DNA from 3 places in the Brucella sp. NBRC 12953 genome. Region 2 is predicted to be linked to each of the others. Evidence: riboswitches for the same ligand, from Rfam matches in the RefSeq annotation. Region 2 holds a riboswitch; each other region holds the start of a gene.

Region 1 (3,275 bases), on a different contig from region 2:
CGCCAATGCCTAGAATGGCAACGCTGACCGCACCTGTGGACGCACCGGCGGAAATGCCCAGAATATAAGGGTCGGCCAATGAGTTACGTAGAAGCGATTGCAGCACCACACCGGAAAGGGCAAGTGCTGCACCACAACATGCGGCAACCACCGCACGACTGAGACGATAGCTCCAGACAATACCTTCATCTATCGGCTCAAGCGGATAACCTGCATTCCAGACGCGGTTGGCGATTGTTTTCGCCACCACGTCCAGAGGTATCGCAGTTTCACCAATTGCAGCGCCCAGCCACAAGGCACCGAGAAGCAGGACAAGCGCCAGCGCTACGAAAAGCAACCTGCCGCTCATGCCCTTGCCCAGATGAATGCCAGAAGTGGCTGCGCGTGCTATCACTTGTTGAGATCCGAAGCGGCAATATCCGCAGCAAGCGTTTCAATACCTTCGATCACGCGGAGCGAAGTGCTCATCGACTGCGCATCCATATCGAAGACATGGCCGCCTGAGACGGCTGGCATCAGCTTGGTAACAGCATCACTTTCAAGGAACTGATGCTTCACAGCAATGTCGTCGGCAGGATAACGACGGCGATCAAGCTTCGCTGCAACGATCATCGACGGGTTGGATTTCGCGATTGTTTCCCAACCGACAGTTGGCCACTCTTCTTCGCTCTCGATCACATTCTTGATGCCAAGCGCGGAAAGGATATAGGCGGGAGCACCAAATTTACCGGCTGCATAGGGATCAGCATCGATCTGCGTGCTGGAGAACCAGACCATCGCGGAAAGCTTGCCATTTGTGGAGCCAATTTTCTCACGCGCAGCAGCTTCACGAGCCTTCAAGTCCGCAACGAGCTTTTCACCGCGATCCTGTACGTTGAAGATCTCAGCAAGTTCAGTGATTTCCTGATAGACGATTTCCATCTTGAAAGGTGCCGTGCGGACGCCATCGCCGCCGCCGGAATTATCCTTGCCTACACAATCGGAGGGTGAGGTGTAGGTTGGAATGCCCAATTCTTCAAATTGTTCAGGCTTACCGACAATGCCCATCGGGCCAACGTGCCACTGAAAATCAGCAGTGACGATTTCAGGCTTTTCCGCTAGCACACTTTCAAAGCTTGGGTCGTTGTCCGCAAGGCGCTTGACCTTTGCATTAACTTCTTCAAAACCCTTCAGAACAGGGCCAAACCAGACAGCAGTACCGACAACTTTGTCGCCAAGACCGAGGCTGTAAAGAATTTCTGTACTGCTCTGACCAACGGCCACAGCGCGGGTTGGTGCCTGTTTGAACGTAACATCGCGACCGCAATTTTTCAGCGTCAGCGGATACTGAGTTTCAGCAGCTTGTGCAGCGAAGCCACTCGCAAGAATAGCAACTGCTGAGAAGGCAACGCGAAACGACGTCTTGCCGATAAAGTTCATTTAAAACCCCGAAATGATAAGAGAAAAAGCCGCATCAAACGGCGGAAGCGATCCGGCGCGTAAAGAAGACGGACATATCCGGGGATATGAATGACGATGGGAGGCAACGTCCTGCGACGCTTAAAGCTGTCATAACCAACTCTCCTGCACCGGGCATCCCCGCCCGTGACAATGGACTACGTTAGACGGCAGGTCTCCTGGCTCACAGATATTCGCTGTTCATCTGCCTTCCCGAGCTGTTTGGAACAGTCTCAGTGACATGACGCTTTGAGGCATCACAAGGATGAACGGCAATCCGCTTACAGTTGCGGGGGCAGCCACGGTCTCGGTCCCTTTTGGGTCGTCCTCACCGTGTTCCCTATTAATCCCCTTCACTCTCGGTCGGGGAACCGTCGTAACTGTATTACATCGCACCGATATAAGCGTCAAGCGAGCCGGGTCGCTTATTCAGCCCTATAAAATCGCTATATAAGACTTTTTGCTAATACGATATTGCAAGTAAAAACAAGCGATGCTGCTTGCTGGTATATTGTAATTCTCTCCTGTAGTCTCCAGATCAGGAGTCTCTGCTTGGGAAGCAGGGGTTTTTGAGGAGGGCTGTCGCAAAGACAGCAGCAAAATGCACGCAAAGTGCATTCAGGGAGGATTTATGCGTAAATGGATTCTGGCCATTTCGTCGGTGGCAGCGCTTGCAATGGCGGGTGCAGCTTCGGCTGAAGATTACAAGGTATTGGCGCCAGCAGCACCGGGCGGTGGCTGGGACCAGACAGCACGCACCATGCAGAACGTGCTTCAGGATGAAAAGATTTCCGGCAGCGTTCAGGTCATTAACGTTCCGGGCGCAGGTGGCACGATTGGCCTGGCGCAGTTCGTCAACCAGAACAAGGGCGACCCGAGCCAGCTCATCGTTGGCGGCTATGTCATGGTCGGTGCGATCCTGACCAACAATTCGCCCGTCAATCTCGACGCGATTACACCAATCGCCCGCCTCACCGGCGAATACGAAGCCATCGTCGTTCCGGCATCGTCCGACATTCAGAACCTCGGCGATCTTGTTGCCAAGCTCAAGGCTGATCCGGGCTCCGTTTCCTGGGGCGGCGGCTCGGCAGGTGGTACGGACCACATCACAGCTGGTCTTTTTGCCAAGGCTGCAGGCGTTGATCCGACCAAAGTCAACTACATTGCCTTTTCCGGTGGTGGCGAAGCGCTCGCTGCAATTCTTGGCAATCAGGTAACAGTCGGCATTTCCGGCTATGGCGAATTTGACCCACAGATCAAGGCTGGTACGCTTCGCATTATCGGTATTTCCAGCGATGAACGCGTTGAAGGCATCGACGCTCCGACCTTCAAGGAAGGTGGCGTCGACGTTTCGATCCAGAACTGGCGCATGGTCGGCGCCGCTCCGGGCATCACCGCCGAACAGGAAGCGGCCGTCAATGCAGATATCGAAAAGATGGTGAAGTCTGAATCCTGGCAGAAGGCACTGGCCGACAAGGGCTGGGCCGATACCTATCTTGCAGGCGATGCTTTTAAAGAGCAACTCAAGAAAGATGTGGCTTCCACTGAAACCATCCTCAAGGAAATCGGCCTCGTCAAATGACAGGATCTGAACAGCATGGAGAGCGCCGTTCCGCTGGAACGGCGCCAGACTACGCAGCTCTTGTCATAGCCCTAATCCTTGCTGCAATTGCTATCGCAATTGCCTGGTCAACGGCCTATGGCAACAATGTGCTGTCTTACTCGCCCGTTGGGCCTAAAACCGTCCCCTATATCATTGCAGCTGGGCTATTCATCCTGTCTATCTGGACCGTAATCAGCGCATTGAAGGGCGAGTTTCCCGAACGTGAACATCAGGA
Region 2 (3,275 bases):
TTCACGTATAGGAAAGCCAGACCGACAGTTTTCCGATGCAGCCGGTGCAGCGGTCGTCTGAAGAGATGCTTGGGAGGACCTCTTCTTAATTGTTCAATATATTGAACAATGTTCAGGATTTAATAGATCGATACAGGATATAAAGCCCGGCTGTCAAATTATCCCTTCGACCAAGACGAAGGATTTTAATCGATTCAATAGTTGCCTTGACGAGCACGTTCAGCAGGCCATTGATTTCGTTAAACTCTTTGTCGCGCAGGCCACACGGCTTTGTGAACCTAGAGCGCATCCCGAAAAGTGCTAAGCGGTTTTTGGAACAAGATGCGCTCAAAAACAAACGGGTAGTGTATTTCCAATATTTGCTCAGCACATGAACCGAGGGACGCAAATGCTGGAATCAGACCACTCGGATGCGGCTATGCCCAAAATCCTTGTACTGGACGGCCTGACAAGCTGGAATGTAAGCTCGGACCGCGCTTATTCATGCGAGCAAGGGAGGGCTTCATGGAAGTAACGATCATAACAGGTGCATCCGATGGCATCGGCGCTGAAACCGCGCGACAGCTCAGTGCGCGGGATGGTGCGAGGGCAGCGCTGGTTCTGGCTTCGCGCAATGCCGAGAAGTTGCAGGCACTTGCTGCTGAGCTTGAACAATCGGGTAGTCAGGTATTGGTCGTTCCAACCGATGTCACCGATCACAATGCCTGTATTGCGCTTATCGAAAAGACGGCCGCTGCGTTTGGGCGGATCGATACGCTGATTGTGAATGCGGGCATGTCGGCTCATGCCAATTTTGCCGAGATCAAACCGGAAGACTTGCAATGGATGCATGATCTGATGGAGCTTAACTATTGGGGCAGCGTCTGGCCGATCCATGCAGCACTCCCGCATCTGGCCAAATCCAAAGGCCGCATCGTTGCGGTTTCATCTGTTGCCGGGCTGATAGGTGTGCCGGGGCGCACCGCCTATAGTGGCACCAAATTTGCGCTCTCAGGGTTTTGCGAGGCGCTGCGATCGGAGCTTGAGCCGAGCGGTATTTCGGTGACGATCGTTTATCCGGGTGTTGTCAAAACTGACATTCGTAACACAGGTTATAGTGCCAGCGGTGGTGCTCTTGGAATGAGCGGTGTGCGCGAAGACGATATGATGTCTGTTCAGCGGGCCGTCGAGCTGATGCTGGATGGAATCACCAATCGCAAACGCGAAGTGTTGATGACGCGTCAAATGCGTTTGGGGCGCTGGCTGAAACTTCTGGCACCACATATAGTGGATCGCATGGCTTTGAAGGCCATAAAGCCCGAGTTTCGGCCCAAACCGATCAAGCCTGTGGAATAGTCGGCTACATATCCCTGCTATTCACAGGCTGGACGAAACAAAGGCTAGATTTAGTTTTTTTGATCCGTCTATCCATTGACGACTTTTTAACTTCAGATACTATATCTTGTGTTCAAGGTTCTTACGATTCGTGAGGATCAAAAGCGAAGATGGGAATACGGTGCGCGGTATCCATGATGGATGTTGTTAAGCCGTAGCTGCCCCCGCAACTGTAAGCGGCGAGTTCAAATCCAGATGTCACTGGCACAGGCCGGGAAGACGGATGCGAGCGATGAGCCGTGAGCCAGGAGACCTGCCTTGAACGAGAACGTCCACGGGCGGGGTGTCCGGTTGGCGCGCGATAAGTTATGGCATTGTACTGCCATGTCTTTTGGTGCCCCGTATATCCCTCTCATAAGCTTCGGGGTGACAAGCATGTCGAGTAATTCAAGACCAAACAGTTCCGGTCCGCCATTTACGGGCTAGTTTGGAGGATTCGCGCTGTTAAAGCGCGTTGTACCTCTCAGTTTTCGTTGCTTTTCACGCGCATTTCATCATGCGCGAACGCCTTTTTGCGCCTTCATTCGTGTGAGGCGTAGTGGATCAAAACATCTGTCTATACGCATTCTCCAACGCCAAATGCTTCTGCGACAGTGCTGGAAATGCTCCATCCCCAGTGAGGAAAAAATGAACGTTACCGTCTATAGCAAGCCCGCCTGCGTCCAGTGCACCGCAACCACCCGCGCGCTCGACCGTCAGGGCATTGAATATGCTGTCATCGACATTTCCGCCGATGCCGATGCGTATGATCTCGTTCAGGGCCTCGGATATCGTCAGGTGCCGGTAGTTGTTGCTGGTGAATCCCATTGGGCCGGTTTCCGGCCGGATATGATCAGCTCGCTGGCGTAACGCCGGTCTGCTGCCGGAGTTTGTTATGGGCCAGATCGTCTATTTTTCCAGCCGTTCGGAAAACACGCATCGCTTTGTGATGCGTCTGGGGATGCGCTCAAAGCGTATTCCGCTGGAAAGCTATGAAGACAATGCTGGTCTGTTGCGGGTGAACGAGCCTTTTGTACTCGTAACGCCAACCTATGGCGGCGGCGGTGCGAAAGGCGCTGTTCCCAAACCGGTCATCCGTTTTCTCAACGATGCGGATAACCGATCCCTCATTCGCGGTGTTATCGCCGCCGGGAACAGTAATTTCGGTGAAGGCTTTGGCCTTGCAGGTAAAATAATTTCGGAAAAATGTCAGGTTCCCTACCTCTATCGCTTTGAGCTTTTGGGAACGGATGAAGACATTGGCAATGTTAAAGACGGGATGGAACGATTTTGGACACGGCAGACACAACCCTGACCCGTGAGCGCGAGACGGTCGCCGCTTCGGAAAAGCAAGAGTCATCCCCAGCATCGGGGGCTTCATCGGGCGGCAAGCCGCAGAAGCCCACGGAGACATCGCTGGATTATCATGCGCTAAACGCCATGCTGAACCTGTATGACGATGACGGCAAAATTCAGCTGTATCGTGACCGGCAGGCTGCGCAGCAATACTTCCTTCAGCACGTCAATCAGAACACGGTGTTCTTTCACAATCTGCGTGAAAAGCTCGGCTATCTGGTCGATGAAGGCTACTACGAGAGGGAAGTGCTGGATCAGTATTCCTTCAACTTCGTGCGTGATCTTTTCGATCATGCCTATGACAAGAAGTTCCGCTTCCCGACCTTCCTCGGTGCGTTCAAATATTACACCAGCTATACGCTGAAAACCTTCGACGGTAAGCGCTATCTCGAGCGCTACGAAGACCGCGTTTGCATGGTGGCGCTTGCGCTTGCGCGTGGCAATGAACAGCACGCACGCGAAATGGTCGATGAAATCATTGCGGGCCGTTATCAGCCGGCAACGCCGACCTTCCTCAATGCAGGCAAAAAGCAGCGCGGCGAACTGGTCTCGTGCTTCCTGTTGCG
Region 3 (3,275 bases), on a different contig from region 2:
TGCACGATGGCTCTGCAATCGGAATGGGTCGGTTGATCGGGGATGGCGGTTGCTTTTTTCAGGTGGTGGATATCGCCGTTGGGCCGCAACATCAGGGGCGAGGCTTGGGCAAAGCCATCATGAGCGCCATCATGAACTATGTTAATGCCGAACTTCCGTCTTCGGCCTATGTGAGCCTGATTGCTGATGTGCCAGCGAATAAGCTTTATGAGCAATTCGGCTTTAATGAAACTGCGCCACGATCCCTTGGAATGGCTTATCGCGTGAAGTCAGGGGCGTAATCGTCACTTTGCCGACCAGGGGCGCGGTCCGACAACAACATGATTGTTTGATCCTTTTCAATCGTTTATGCCTCACTTATTCGGAGGATCTTATGAAATCTTTATTCACGTTTGCATTTGTATCGGTTTTGGTTCTCACATCCAGCTCGGCCTATGCTTTGGATGCTCAGAAAGATTGCTCCACATTGAAGCAGGTCATCAAAGAATCGAAGATAAACTTCAAGAATGTTGCAGCTGATGCGGCTCCCCAGGATGTGGATGTTTATCCATCAAAGCTCACATTAACCGGCAGCAATTCTTGCCGTGTTGTTCTGCGCACGAGCGTATCTTCGGTCAGCTGGTTGTGCGTTGTTGAAGATACGACCGTGAAAGCGGTTGCAGCTTTCGTTTCGAAATGCGTGGGCAAGCCTGAAACCCCTGATGCGGCTTATCAGAGGTCTGGCGCTAAAATCTTCCGTTTAAAGCCGCAGGTTCCCGCCGAGATCATTGTTTCGGAACTGGATCGCGGGAATATTGCCCTGCAAGTCAAAGCGCTGCAGAAGAAATAGCATCGGCGGGCCGTGCGAACAGGCGCTCAGGTCTATCGTGTTCAAAGTTGCATTGATGCTTGCCGCGACGTCGCAAGGAATCCGTCGACAAAATCGATGGTTTCGTCACCGCTTCTTAGGCCGAGATGAATGCTTTTCTGAATTCCTGTCTTGCCGATCCTGACGGGGTGAACGCCGAGTGTCTTTGCTTCTTGGCGCACCAGCCAGTTTGGAATGGCGCTGACGCCGCGGCCTGCCGCAACAAGTTGCAGCATCATTTCCGTTGTCTCGACATTTCGATGGTGCCGTGGGCGGCAATTGGCAGGCACCAGAAATTGCGTAAAGACATCAAGCCTTTCTGGTGGCACGGGATAAGTGAATAGGGTTTCCTCCAGCAAATTGGCAGGCTCTGCATTGTCCAGAAGCGATAAAGGATGACCGTCAGGAACGGCAAGCACGAGCTCGTAGTCGAACACTGGCACATAACGGATGCCGGAGGTCTCAATCGGATCTGGCGTAATCAGAATGTCGATTTCGTATCCCGTCAATGCTGCAACGCCGCCGGATGCAAATGATGTCGTTAGCTCCAGATCAACATCCGGCCATTCCACCAGGAAAGGCTTTGTTACACCCATCAGCCATTGATGGCAGGGATGACATTCCATCCCAATCCTGAGGGAGCCTCGCTGCCCGTAGCGATAATCTGATAAGACATCCTCCGCCCGTTCGATCTGCGGCAGAATGCGGTGTGCAAGTGTCACAATATAGCGTCCAGCCTCGGTGAGACGAAGATTGCGGCCATCCTTCTCCCACATGGCTACGCCATAGCGTTCTTCTAGCTTACGGATGGTGTGACTAAGCGCCGACTGTGTCACATTCAGCTTTTCCGCCGCCGCCGTCAGGCTCCCCATGCGATCAACTTCGCGCAGGATTGACAGATGTTGTCTGTCCAGCATGATTATTTCCGCCTTCACTCATCTGTACTTGTCACCAGTACAGCCATCAAATTTCAGCTGGGCGGTGAAATGGCGCAGAAACGACGGCACGGAATACCGGTCGCGAAAGCGGCACTCCGGGACACCCCGCCCGTGAACGTTATCTGACGTGGCAGGTCTCCTGGCTCACGGGTAATCGCTCTCGTCCGTCTTCCCGGGGTAGACCCAGTGACAAAATTGGACGTTTGCTAACCGCTTACAGTTGCGGGGGCAGCTTCGGCGTTTGACCGAATTCCCTCTTAGCTACGGATTTAAATCCGCAGAACCACGACAGTGAACCAATGTCCTATGCCAACTGTCCGGTCAAGCCTTTCGGCCATGGCTCATAACAATTGCGTCACGCATTCATATTCGGGTGCGGTGTTCTGTCAAAGTCGGCCTAATCCGCCAACTTATGAACCTGGCTCATGCTTGTATGAAATGAAATCAATTTTAATCGTTCAACGCCTTCGGCATAAGAGGTTTAACGCTCTTATCCGAAGTCCGTATCAATACAGACTTTGCAGAAGGCCTGAGCAGAAATAGAAACTAAAGAAAGCAAAGACATCAAAGTGAATTTAAATCATAGATTGGGATGTCATGTCGCGATGAATAGAGATTTTACATTCAACATTAAGAGTATTTGCTTTGATGAGGATTACCATCCCTCAGAAAATACTCGTATCACGACCAATTTTGCTAATTTGGCGAGAGGTGACAATCGCCAAGAGAACCTGCGCAATGCACTCAGGATGATTGACAATCGTTTCAACGCTCTGGCGCATTGGGATAACCCGGAAGGCAATCGGTATTCGGTCGAACTGGAAATCATTTCGGTTGAAATGAATATTGGTGCTGAAAGCAAGAACGATGCTTTCCCGGTGATTGAAATACTGAAAACCAATATCATGGATCGCAAGACCGGCGAGCGCATTGAGGGCATTGTCGGGAATAACTTCTCGTCCTACGTGCGAGATTACGACTTCAGCGTATTATTGCCAGAGCATAATAAGAATCGGCTTGAATTCAGCACGCCTGATAACTTCGGAGAATTGCATGGAAACCTCTTTAAATGTTTCCTGAATTCAAATGCTTATAAAGAGAGCTTCAGTAAGCCGCCTGTAATATGTCTGAGTGCTTCAAGCAGCAAGACCTATCGTCGAACTGAAAATCAGCACCCCGTATTAGGGGTTGAATATGAGCAGAACGAGTTCTCTTCGACTGATAAGTATTTCAAAAAAATGGGATTGGAGGTTCGATTTTTCATGCCTCCGAATAGCGTTGCGCCTTTGGCCTTCTATTTTATCGGCGATTTGCTTGCCGATTATACCAATCTTGAGCTGATCGGAACCATCAGTACGATGGAGACTTTCCAGAAGATCTATCGGCCCGAGATTTACAACGCCAACTCTGCGGCGGGTGCCTGCTATCAACCGGATTTGAAGCATCAGGACTATTCGCTCACACGCATTGTCTACGACCGCGAAGAGCGT

The links. A riboswitch is a leader RNA that binds a small molecule or an ion and turns the genes downstream of it on or off. The one in region 2 is predicted to bind cobalamin.
Region 1: linked by a shared signal. The riboswitch ahead of ABWV94_RS15515 (ABC transporter substrate-binding protein) and the one ahead of nrdH (glutaredoxin-like protein NrdH) in region 2 are both predicted to bind cobalamin.
Region 3: linked by a shared signal. The riboswitch ahead of ABWV94_RS15200 (LysR substrate-binding domain-containing protein) and the one ahead of nrdH (glutaredoxin-like protein NrdH) in region 2 are both predicted to bind cobalamin.

Annotation. Positions count from the first base shown of each region.
Region 1 covers NZ_BAABSV010000006.1:103,472-106,746, reverse strand. Annotated here, with positions in the region: gene ABWV94_RS15520 (FecCD family ABC transporter permease) at 1-349, opposite strand, end outside; gene ABWV94_RS15515 (ABC transporter substrate-binding protein) at 391-1,419, opposite strand; cobalamin riboswitch at 1,590-1,828, opposite strand; gene ABWV94_RS15510 (Bug family tripartite tricarboxylate transporter substrate binding protein) at 2,069-3,019, shown strand; gene ABWV94_RS15505 (tripartite tricarboxylate transporter TctB family protein) at 3,016-3,275, shown strand, end outside.
Region 2 covers NZ_BAABSV010000003.1:197,293-200,567, reverse strand. Annotated here, with positions in the region: gene ABWV94_RS08445 (SDR family oxidoreductase) at 505-1,335, shown strand; cobalamin riboswitch at 1,434-1,649, shown strand; gene nrdH (glutaredoxin-like protein NrdH) at 2,002-2,223, shown strand; gene nrdI (class Ib ribonucleoside-diphosphate reductase assembly flavoprotein NrdI) at 2,249-2,668, shown strand; gene nrdE (class 1b ribonucleoside-diphosphate reductase subunit alpha) at 2,644-3,275, shown strand, end outside.
Region 3 covers NZ_BAABSV010000006.1:37,278-40,552, forward strand. Annotated here, with positions in the region: gene ABWV94_RS15190 (GNAT family N-acetyltransferase) at 1-281, shown strand, start outside; gene ABWV94_RS15195 (hypothetical protein) at 329-829, shown strand; gene ABWV94_RS15200 (LysR substrate-binding domain-containing protein) at 871-1,764, opposite strand; cobalamin riboswitch at 1,898-2,088, opposite strand; gene ABWV94_RS15205 (DUF1852 domain-containing protein) at 2,391-3,275, shown strand, end outside.